Regions from separate parts of the Shewanella sp. 10N.286.51.B2 genome, predicted to be linked through region 1. Evidence: predicted binding sites of a transcription regulator. Region 1 holds the regulator's gene; each other region holds the start of a gene.
What was found. Region 1 encodes LexA, which represses DNA repair genes until DNA is damaged. Its sites were predicted from a motif close to TACTGTATNNNNATACAGTA; they were not measured.
Positions count from the first base shown of each region.

Region 2: the regulator LexA is predicted to act here: its motif matches at 1,503-1,522, upstream of recA (recombinase RecA).
Region 3: the regulator LexA is predicted to act here: its motif matches at 1,451-1,470, upstream of dinB (DNA polymerase IV).

Region 1 is NZ_JBFRKH010000002.1:12,898-16,149, reverse strand. Features, by position in the region: gene coxB (cytochrome c oxidase subunit II) at 1-598, opposite strand, end outside; gene AB4140_RS00585 (cell division inhibitor SulA) at 1,029-1,535, opposite strand; gene lexA (transcriptional repressor LexA) at 1,532-2,149, opposite strand; gene plsB (glycerol-3-phosphate 1-O-acyltransferase PlsB) at 2,529-3,252, shown strand, end outside.
Region 2 is NZ_JBFRKH010000015.1:4,453-7,704, forward strand. Features, by position in the region: gene recA (recombinase RecA) at 354-1,418, opposite strand; gene mutS (DNA mismatch repair protein MutS) at 1,841-3,252, shown strand, end outside.
Region 3 is NZ_JBFRKH010000009.1:117,560-120,811, reverse strand. Features, by position in the region: gene AB4140_RS02335 (aminoacyl-histidine dipeptidase) at 1-243, shown strand, start outside; gene dinB (DNA polymerase IV) at 337-1,413, opposite strand; gene AB4140_RS02325 (methyl-accepting chemotaxis protein) at 1,696-3,252, shown strand, end outside.

The DNA of each region.
Region 1 (3,252 bases):
CATCTTTTTTAACGGCAAATGCTGGTACCCACCAAGAGTGGATAACGTCATCCGAGGTCATTAAAAAACGTACTTTACGATTTATTGGTAAAACCAGCGGCTTATCGACCTCTAAAAGATAGGTGTCGGTTTTATCTGCGGTGCCAGTAATTTGGTCTGCTGGGGTAGATAATAAACTGAAAAACTCGACATCTTCATTGAAATAGCTGTAATGCCATTTCCATTGAGAGCCCGTCACTTTGACTGTCAGTTCAGCATCGCTGGGATCTTCCATAGCAATCAGCGTTTTTGTTGCTGGGATTGCCATGCCAATTAGGATTAGAAATGGCAATACTGTCCAAGCTATTTCAACCTTGGTACTGTCATGAAAGTCGGCTGCAACTGCACCCTTAGATTTTCTGTGATAGATCATGGAATAAATCATGATCCCAAAGACCACGACACCAATGGCGCAACAGATATACAAAATAATCATATGCAGGTCGTAAACCTGGCCACTGATCTCTGTTACACCTTGAGTCATGTTTAAGGGCATCTCTGCCGCTGTGAGTGGGGTTGCAAGCAACGCCACCATTAATCCGTACAACAATCGCTTCACAAGACTACTCCTCTGCTAATTGCGAATTGCAATTACAAAGAAAAGCCACACAGTAATACTCTGCTCTATGCAAACTTTTCATACCCGAAAAAGTTTGATCATTTCAAAGTACACGGTGGCTTTGAGCTTGAAAACTCAATTATGTTATTACGTTACGGTGCCACACTTGTACCTAATACTGAACTTATCAATTATATTTGACGCTTTACATTCAAGGCTTTCTATACCGCACGGTACCAGCTCAATCTTTTAATAGCGTTTGTATCTTTTTGACATTTATTCTCGGCAGTACGATAAATTGTTACTACCTTGTTAACTACATTACTTGGAGATTAAATATTGATCAAGATCACTTTATCATCTAATTTGCTGAAAAAAGTGCAAAAAAAAGCCCCTCAGCGTAGTGAAGGGCTTTTTTAGTCATATTTTACTAGTGAAACGAGGTAAGGTTTACCCGAGTCTGTACTGCTAAAGTTTGCGTTAATGGGTCGCCTTCAGGTAAGTGAGTATTTACATCTTCAATGATAAGCCCTTGGGCTAAGGCATTTTTGGCAACCAATTGAATGCGGCGATTGTCGCGGGCATCTAATGGTGGTGTCCAAGTAATTACTGCACTTGAAGTACCGTTAGTGAGCGCTTTTTCCATCGCCCACAGGGTTTCGACTTCATCTTTGGTGTGAACTAACAATACTCTGTCCATACGAACATTGGCATTAGCAAGAATTTGCTTATAACCGATATGCGGCGGATTAATCAGTACAATCCAAAGGCCTTGCTGACTTAAAATGGCTAACTGACTGCATAATTGAGTCAATTCAGTTAAGCCTTGGTTTTGGGTGCGCTTGGTTTCAATCCCTTGTTTAGTGGGTAAGGGATCAGATGCCATATCTACCCATAATCCAGGGTGACGCGGTGCATTGCCTATTAATGTGTTCATAACCAACCTCCATTACGAATAACGCCAACAGCAAGCCCTTCAATCGTTAGGTTTTGGCAACTTAAATCAACTTTAATCGGCTCATATTCTGCATTTTCAGCATGTAAATAAATAATATTGCCTTTCTTTTCAAATCTTTTCACGGTTACATCGTCTTCAAGACGTGCCACTACAACTTGACCATTGGTGGCAGTTTGCATTTTATGCACTGCTAATAAGTCGCCCTCTAAAATACCAATGTCTTTCATACTGTCGCCTCGAACGCGTAGTAAGAAATTAGCATTGGGCTTAAACATTTCTGGGTCAACTTGGAAATACTGTTCAACATGCTCTTGAGCAAGGATAGGTTCACCTGCAGCAACTTGGCCGATAAGTGGTAAGCCTGCTTCAACTTCCTCCTCCACCTGCACCATGCGGATCCCGCGAGAGGTACCAGGAATAATTTCAATACAGCCTTTTTTTGCCAGTGCTTTTAAGTGTTCTTCAGCGGCATTGGCGCTTTTGAAGCCTAATCGAGTTGCAATTTCTGCACGAGTTGGCGGCATACCTGTTTCGGCGATATTACATTTAATTAGCTCTAATATTTCAGCTTGGCGTGGCGTTAAAGGTCTCATATTGATTCCTGTTTTTTTATACAGTGACTGTCATTATATACAGTATCGGTGGTCGCGCAAGTATTAACCAAATTAATTTAACTATTATCATCTAATTCTTGTTGGCTATATATGGGGGCACGGTTAAGTATCTGTAATTTAATTATTTAGTTAATGAAGGTAAGTCAGCTTTTTAAACCGATGAAATTGGCTATTTCTCACATCGTTTGTTTAAACAGTATATTTATACAGTAGTGTTGATTGAAAATAGGTTGGTTGTTATTCGGATATGGCTATTTTTTACTGAACAAATATTCTCTGTATAGACCCTTGTTAGTGAAACTGAACCATTATCTGGTATTCTATGGCCAATTAATTGATGTTGAATATGCGAACACTCATGTTAAAACCTGACTCAATCATAGCAAAATCATTACGTTGGATTCAAAAACTGATGGTGCACACGGTTGTTGTGCCTGAAGATCCCTTTGCCGATCTGAACTTAGACCCAGATAAACCAGTGGTCTATGTGATGAAGACAGAATCACTCAGTGATATTGCGGCATTAAATGAAGTGACCGCCAAATATGGCTTACCGAGCCCTTATGAGCGACTAGACGTTGATGGCTTAAATACCCCTAGAATTGTGTGTATTGAAGGTCGTAAGCCTCTATTTGGCAAGCGTTTAAGTGGCGAAAAATTTGTTGATAACTTCACCAGCTTATTAGCCTTACATAAAAAAAATGATCAACTTGATATTCAATTGGTGCCAGTGAGTCTGTATTGGGGACGTATCCCTGGTAAAGAAGATGACACCATGACCGCAGCCGTATTTGAGCGTGAAAACCCGACCTGGTTACGTAAATGGTTGATGATTTTGTTCTTAGGTCGCCATAGCTTTATTCAATTTTCAAATGCTATGTCGCTACGTTATATGGCTGATGAACACGGCACTGATGTCAGTATTGCGCATAAACTTATCCGTGTGGCGCGAGTGCACTTTAGACGCCAACGTAAAGTGATGACAGGCCCACAACTGCCAAATCGTCAGGCAATGTTCAACTCATTATTAAAGTCTGATGCCATTGCTCAAGCGATAAAAGAAGAAGCGCTTAATAAAAAAA
Region 2 (3,252 bases), on a different contig from region 1:
TTGCCAACATTATATACTTAAACAAACTATAGGTGCGACATTCTAGGGCAATAGATTGGCTATTTTAGGCTGGAATTTAACGATTTTGATCATCGAATATTTGATTGATTGTGCAATATAGCCATATTTATGGGTAATCAAAAAATTACCGCAACTAAAACAGCTAACAAAACGGCTAACAAGAGTGGCTATAAAGCTAATTGATAGGCGCTGTTAAGCTTCATTAGCGTAACAGCAAAATATAGCCTCTGACAGATATGAGTTACATACTGAGCAAAATTGGATAAAAAAAAGCGGCGAGCATATAGCTCACCGCGATTTAATAATTCTAACTACTAATACCTAGCAAAGGCTTAAAACACTTCACCGGTTTCTAAATCGATGTTTTCATCGGGTTTAGCAGGGGCGGCATCTTTTTCTTTATCTTTACTAAGCAATAATTCACGTAATGCAGTTTCGATCTCTTCAGCCGCAGCAGGGTTTTCAATTAGGTACTTACCGGCATTTGCACGGCCTTGACCAATCTTGCCGCCTTTGTAGCTATACCAAGCACCAGCTTTTTCAACAAGCTTATGCGCCACACCTAAATCAACTAGCTCACCAGTACGGTTAATACCCTTACCGTACAAGATTTGGAATTCAGCTTGCCTAAATGGCGCTGCAATTTTGTTTTTAACCACTTTAACTCGGGTTTCGTTACCAACCACCTGATCGCCATCTTTGATTGCACCTGTACGGCGAATATCCAAACGCACTGAGGCGTAAAACTTAAGTGCATTACCACCTGTTGTAGTTTCTGGGTTACCGAACATCACACCAATTTTCATACGAATTTGGTTAATGAAAATCAATAGCGTGTTTGATTGCTTAAGGTTACCAGCAAGTTTACGCATTGCTTGGCTCATCATACGAGCAGCAAGGCCCATGTGTGAGTCACCAATTTCACCTTCAATTTCAGCTTTTGGTGTTAATGCCGCCACTGAATCGACAATGATCACATCAACGGCGCCAGAACGAGTTAAGGCATCACAAATCTCTAGTGCTTGTTCACCCGTATCTGGTTGCGAACAAAGTAGGTTATCAATATCAACACCAAGGTTTTTAGCATAGATAGGATCAAGAGCATGCTCAGCATCGATAAACGCACAGGTTTTACCTTGACGCTGTGCTGCTGCAATCACTTCTAAGGTTAAGGTTGTTTTACCTGATGACTCAGGACCGTAGATTTCTACGATTCGCCCCATAGGTAAACCACCAGCACCCAAGGCAACATCCAATGAAAGTGAGCCAGTAGAAATGGTTTCAACATCCATTGTGCGGTCTGCGCCCAACTTCATGATTGAACCTTTACCAAATTGCTTCTCAATTTGACCTAACACGGCATTCAGTGCTTTCTCTTTATTTGGATCTGCTTTCATTGTGATTATCCCTCTAAGCGAACTCATCTCATTGGCGAGATTGATAACGAATAAATTTGTCTGTTTCTTAATATGAGCTCAGTATACTGTATAATCATACAGTATCAATAGTTACTCAAAAAAAAATTGCAAAACCACTAATAAACAAGGTTTTTCAATATCAATATCAATACCTTATAAGTAAAAATATAATTAAAACTTCTACACCACTGTATATAAAGACTACTGTATACAGTGGTTTCAATATGTTAACCATCTGACAAATAAGCCAATAGTTATACTCTTTCAACTCGATAATAGCAGTTCAGAACCGCGCTAAATGAGTAACTCTATTGGGATTCAAATCAATTATTGCTAAGATGAGCGCCGATTAGTATTGGTCTTTTTTCCGATCCCCAAGCCATATTTAGAGCAACAAATTAATGACAGCAATTGAAAATCCAAATTTAGAAAAGCACACTCCGATGATGCGCCAATATTTGACGCTTAAAGCGCAGCATCCCGATATGTTGTTGTTTTATCGTATGGGAGATTTTTATGAATTATTTTATGAAGATGCCAAACTTGCTTCTGAATTTTTAGGAATTTCGTTGACCGCTAGAGGCAAAAGTGGTGGTAATGCCATCCCTATGGCAGGTATTCCCTACCACTCTGTTGAAGGCTATTTGGCTAAATTAGTCCAAATTGGTCAATCAGCAGCTATTTGTGAACAAATTGGCGATCCTGCTACAAGTAAAGGTCCGGTTGAGCGCAAAGTTGTCCGTATAGTAACGCCTGGCACCTTAACTGATGAAGCCTTACTGCAAGAGCGTCAAGACAATCTGTTAGCTGCGGTTTATCAAGGTAAAAATGGTTTCGGCTACTCAACTTTAGATGTGTCATCAGGGCGTTTCGTGGTAGTCGAATTAGAAAACGCTGAGACATTAGAAGCTGAATTACAACGCACCAGCCCTGCAGAGCTACTTTACAGCGAAGACTTAGTCGATGTGCATTTAATTGAAAACATTAAAGGTATTCGTCGCCGCCCAGAATGGGAATTTGATTACGATACCAGCATACAGCTATTGCTGGAGCAATTTGGCACGAAAGATTTACATGGCTTTGGCATTACAGATGCTCGCTTATCACTGCAAGCTGCTGGCTGCTTAATGCAATATGTCAAAGACACCCAAAAGACAGCTTTGCCGCACATCAATAGCATTACCCTTTTTAATCAAGCTGATACTATCATTTTAGATGCTGCGACCAGACGCAACCTTGAATTAACTTTGAACCTGTCGGGCCAGCGTGACAATACACTTGCTTGGGTGCTAGATAAGACGGCAACACCTATGGGCAGTCGAATGCTGCAACGCTGGATCCACCAACCATTAAGAAACCAGCAGCATATTCATCAGCGCCAACAAGCGGTTGCCGAGCTAATTGATAGCGGTTTGTATGCCGACTTACACCAACAACTGAAAGCTTTAGGTGATATCGAGCGCATTATGGCAAGGCTTGCCATAAGAAGTGCACGACCACGTGATTTTGCCCGTTTACGCCAAGCATTAGAATTGCTGCCTGAAATCCAGCAAACCTTAAGCCATTGTCAGCAAGATGAACTGAAGACTCTGGCGCGAAAACTAGGAGAATTCCCTGAGCAGCAACAGCTTTTAGCCTCAGCGATTGTTGATAATCCACCCATGCTTATTCGTGATGGTGGAGTCATTAAAACTGGCTATAACGCCGAGCTTGATGAGTGGCGCGGTTTAAGTGAAGGCGCTAATGACTATTTAGTGCAAATGGAGCTGCGAGAAAAAGAGCAAACAGGCATTAATTCCCTTAAAGTCGGCTA
Region 3 (3,252 bases), on a different contig from region 1:
GTGATGGCCATTGTCCGTGAAACGTATAATGATATTTATAAGAAAGACCCGACGATTATGGTTATCCATGCCGGTCTTGAATGTGGACTATTTAAAGAACCATACCCAACCATGGATATGGTCTCTATTGGCCCAACCATTCGTTTCCCACATAGCCCAGACGAAATGGTGAACATCACCACTGTTGGCCAATATTGGGAACTACTGCTTGCGGTACTAGAGCGTATTCCAGCAAAAGGCTGAGCTTTAACTCTCTATTAAATTACGCGCTTAATAAAAAGGCTGCTCTATTCTTGATATAAGAAAAGGCAGCCTTTTTGTTTCTAGCGATAATCACTAGAACTGCAAATCTAATTGCTCGCTATTATCATCTGTAACCACTTCTGGCTGGCTATTATCAGCTAAACCAACACTGACACCGATTAATCTTATACCTCGGCCATTGGCCCGCTCTAGTGCTTGAGTTAACAATGTCTGGAATAAGTTAAGCGACATTTCATCACTGCGATGCTCAATGGTAGTTTGCTTGAAATCGTTAAATTTAAGTTTTACTACCTGTTTATGAATTTGCCGGTCTTTAGCACTGCGATGCACCCGGCTAATAAGCTCTTGAATTAACTGCGGCATGACATTGCTGCATTGCTCTATAGTAAAAATATCTTGGGCTAGGGTGGTCTCAACCCCAACCGACTTTCTGATACGATTTGGGCTTATTTGACGTGTATCGATACCTTGAGTGCGCTCAATTAACACGCGGCCAAATTTACCAAAACCGCTGATGAGCTTGTCACTCGGGTAGCGCTGCACGTCTTCACAGGTTTCAAGCCCGAGCGCTGCAAGCTTAGCCGAGGTTACTTTTCCCACCCCAGGGATTTTACTTAAGGATAATGATTTTATAAACGAAGGGATCTCAGCAGGCGTGATCACATATTGACCATTAGGCTTATTTAAGTCAGAAGCTATTTTAGCTAAAAACTTAATCGGTGCGACTCCCGCGGAAGCAGTAAGCCCGGTTACCGTAAAGATTTCAGCTCTGATCTGCTCAGCAATTAAGGTGGCGCTACCTTTACATGCATCACAATCAGTAACATCAAGATACGCCTCGTCCAATGATAACGGCTCAACTAATTCTGTATAACGATGGAATATTTCACGGATTTGCAGCGAAACCGCTTTGTAAACCTCCATCCTGCCTGGCACCAATATCAAATCTGGGCAGAGTTTTAATGCCTGATAACTCGACATAGCAGAACGAACGCCATATTTACGCGCCTCATAACTACAGGTACTGATAACACCACGGCGATCGCTGCGCCCACCTACAGCAATAGGTTTACCACGCAATTGTGGAAAATCACGCATTTCAACTGCGGCATAATAGCAATCCATATCAATGTGGATAATTTTACGCATGGCGTTTTCATAAAGAAGTCACTGAATGACATCATGATACTGTATATAAAAACAGTGTTCAAATTAAACCTTTATCACCAGTCGCGTTGAAAGCTTCAAATTACAAAATAGCGCTAATTTGCAATACAAATAAATAACAGTAAGAACACTAAACATCAGACAACACAAAAACAAAATCAACATTACATGATGCAAATCACTAACTTTTTTATGAGCTTAGGGTATATTTTGATTTATAAGCAGGTACAATCAAACAAAAATAATAATACAATTAGGTGAGTTATGAACAAGTTTGGCTTTAAAGCGAGTTTACTATTTGCGTTAACAATTCTATTAGCTTTCGCCTTGATCATTAGCGGGCTGGTCACTCACCAATTATTAAAACAACAAATAACAGACAAGCTGACAACCGACATCCACCACCAAATAAAAACCAAAGTCAGTGAAATAGAAAGCTCATTTAATCGCACCACTTCCGCGGTAACTGAACTCGCGAGTCTATACCGTCATAACAATGTGGATGCCGGCCATGTCGCCATGACTCAATACACAGCGAAATTAGGTGGCGTCTCTAAAGTCATTATGGGGTTTGATGATGGCCAATCCTTTGCCTCTATTGCTTCAGAGTCTTTTCCTGACGGCGTCGGTGTAGTCGATAAATATGATCCCCGCACTCGTCCTTGGTACCAAAACGGCAAACAAAAAAATACCTTGTCCCTCAGCGAAGTGTTTTTTACCCGTACAGACGGTATACCTATGGTCGGGGTTATGCACCCAATTGATGGCGGGATCATCATGGCGGATTTACGTTTTGACTACTTGCAACTGCAACTACAAGCATTAGCAGATATTGAAGGTGCCACTGGCTTTATTATTGATAAAAATGGCTTAGTGTTAGCCTCTAATTCAGCCTTAACTAATCAAAAAGACAATATCAGCAGCAATAGCCAACTAAGCGAGATCTATCAAAGTATTCTCGGTCAGGATAGCTCATGGGCGCTCAGTGATATAAATGACGTTAGCACGATTATTGCTAGTCAAAAAATCCCTTTAATTGATAACAACCAATGGTATGTGATTGTCACCCTCGATGAAGCAACAGCTTTCGCACCGCTTGTTAATGCCACATTAAAACTCAGCGGCATCATATTATTGGTACTTGGCTTATCTGTTGTGGCGTTATTAATACTACTGAATAAGCTCTATCAACCGATTAATGAACTACGTGACTTAGTCACTGGCTTATCTCAAGGTAATGGTGATTTAACCCGTCGTTTGGAAGTCAAAAATGATGACGATATCGGAAAAATTTCCCTCGGAATTAACGCCTTTATTTCACAACTACAAACGATGTTGTTAGCCATCAATAAATCGACAATTAAATTATCTACCGGTATTGATAAGCTGCAGCACTATAGCCAAAACAGCGAACAAATTTTGACAGCCCATACCAATGAAACAACCCAAATTGTGACCGCCATTGAAGAGCTATCAAATACCGCTGTCACTGTGGTTGAGAATACCGAAACCGCAGCCAAGCATACTAATGAGGCTAATATTACTGGCGAGCAATCACTGAAGACCATTAACTTAACCCAAGTGGGTATCCAAGGTTTAGCTGCTGAAATCCATCAAACTGCTGGTAATGTCGAGCACATGAATAATGAAACCAGCAGTATTCAAAGCATTGTTGATGTGATTGGGAGTATTGCAGAGCAAACCAACCTGTTAGCGCTTAATGCCTCGATTGAAGCTGCAAGGGCCGGAGAGCAAGGGCGTGGTTTTGCTGTGGTTGCAGATGAAGTGCGCGCCCTTGCCAGTCGCACCCAAACAAGTACC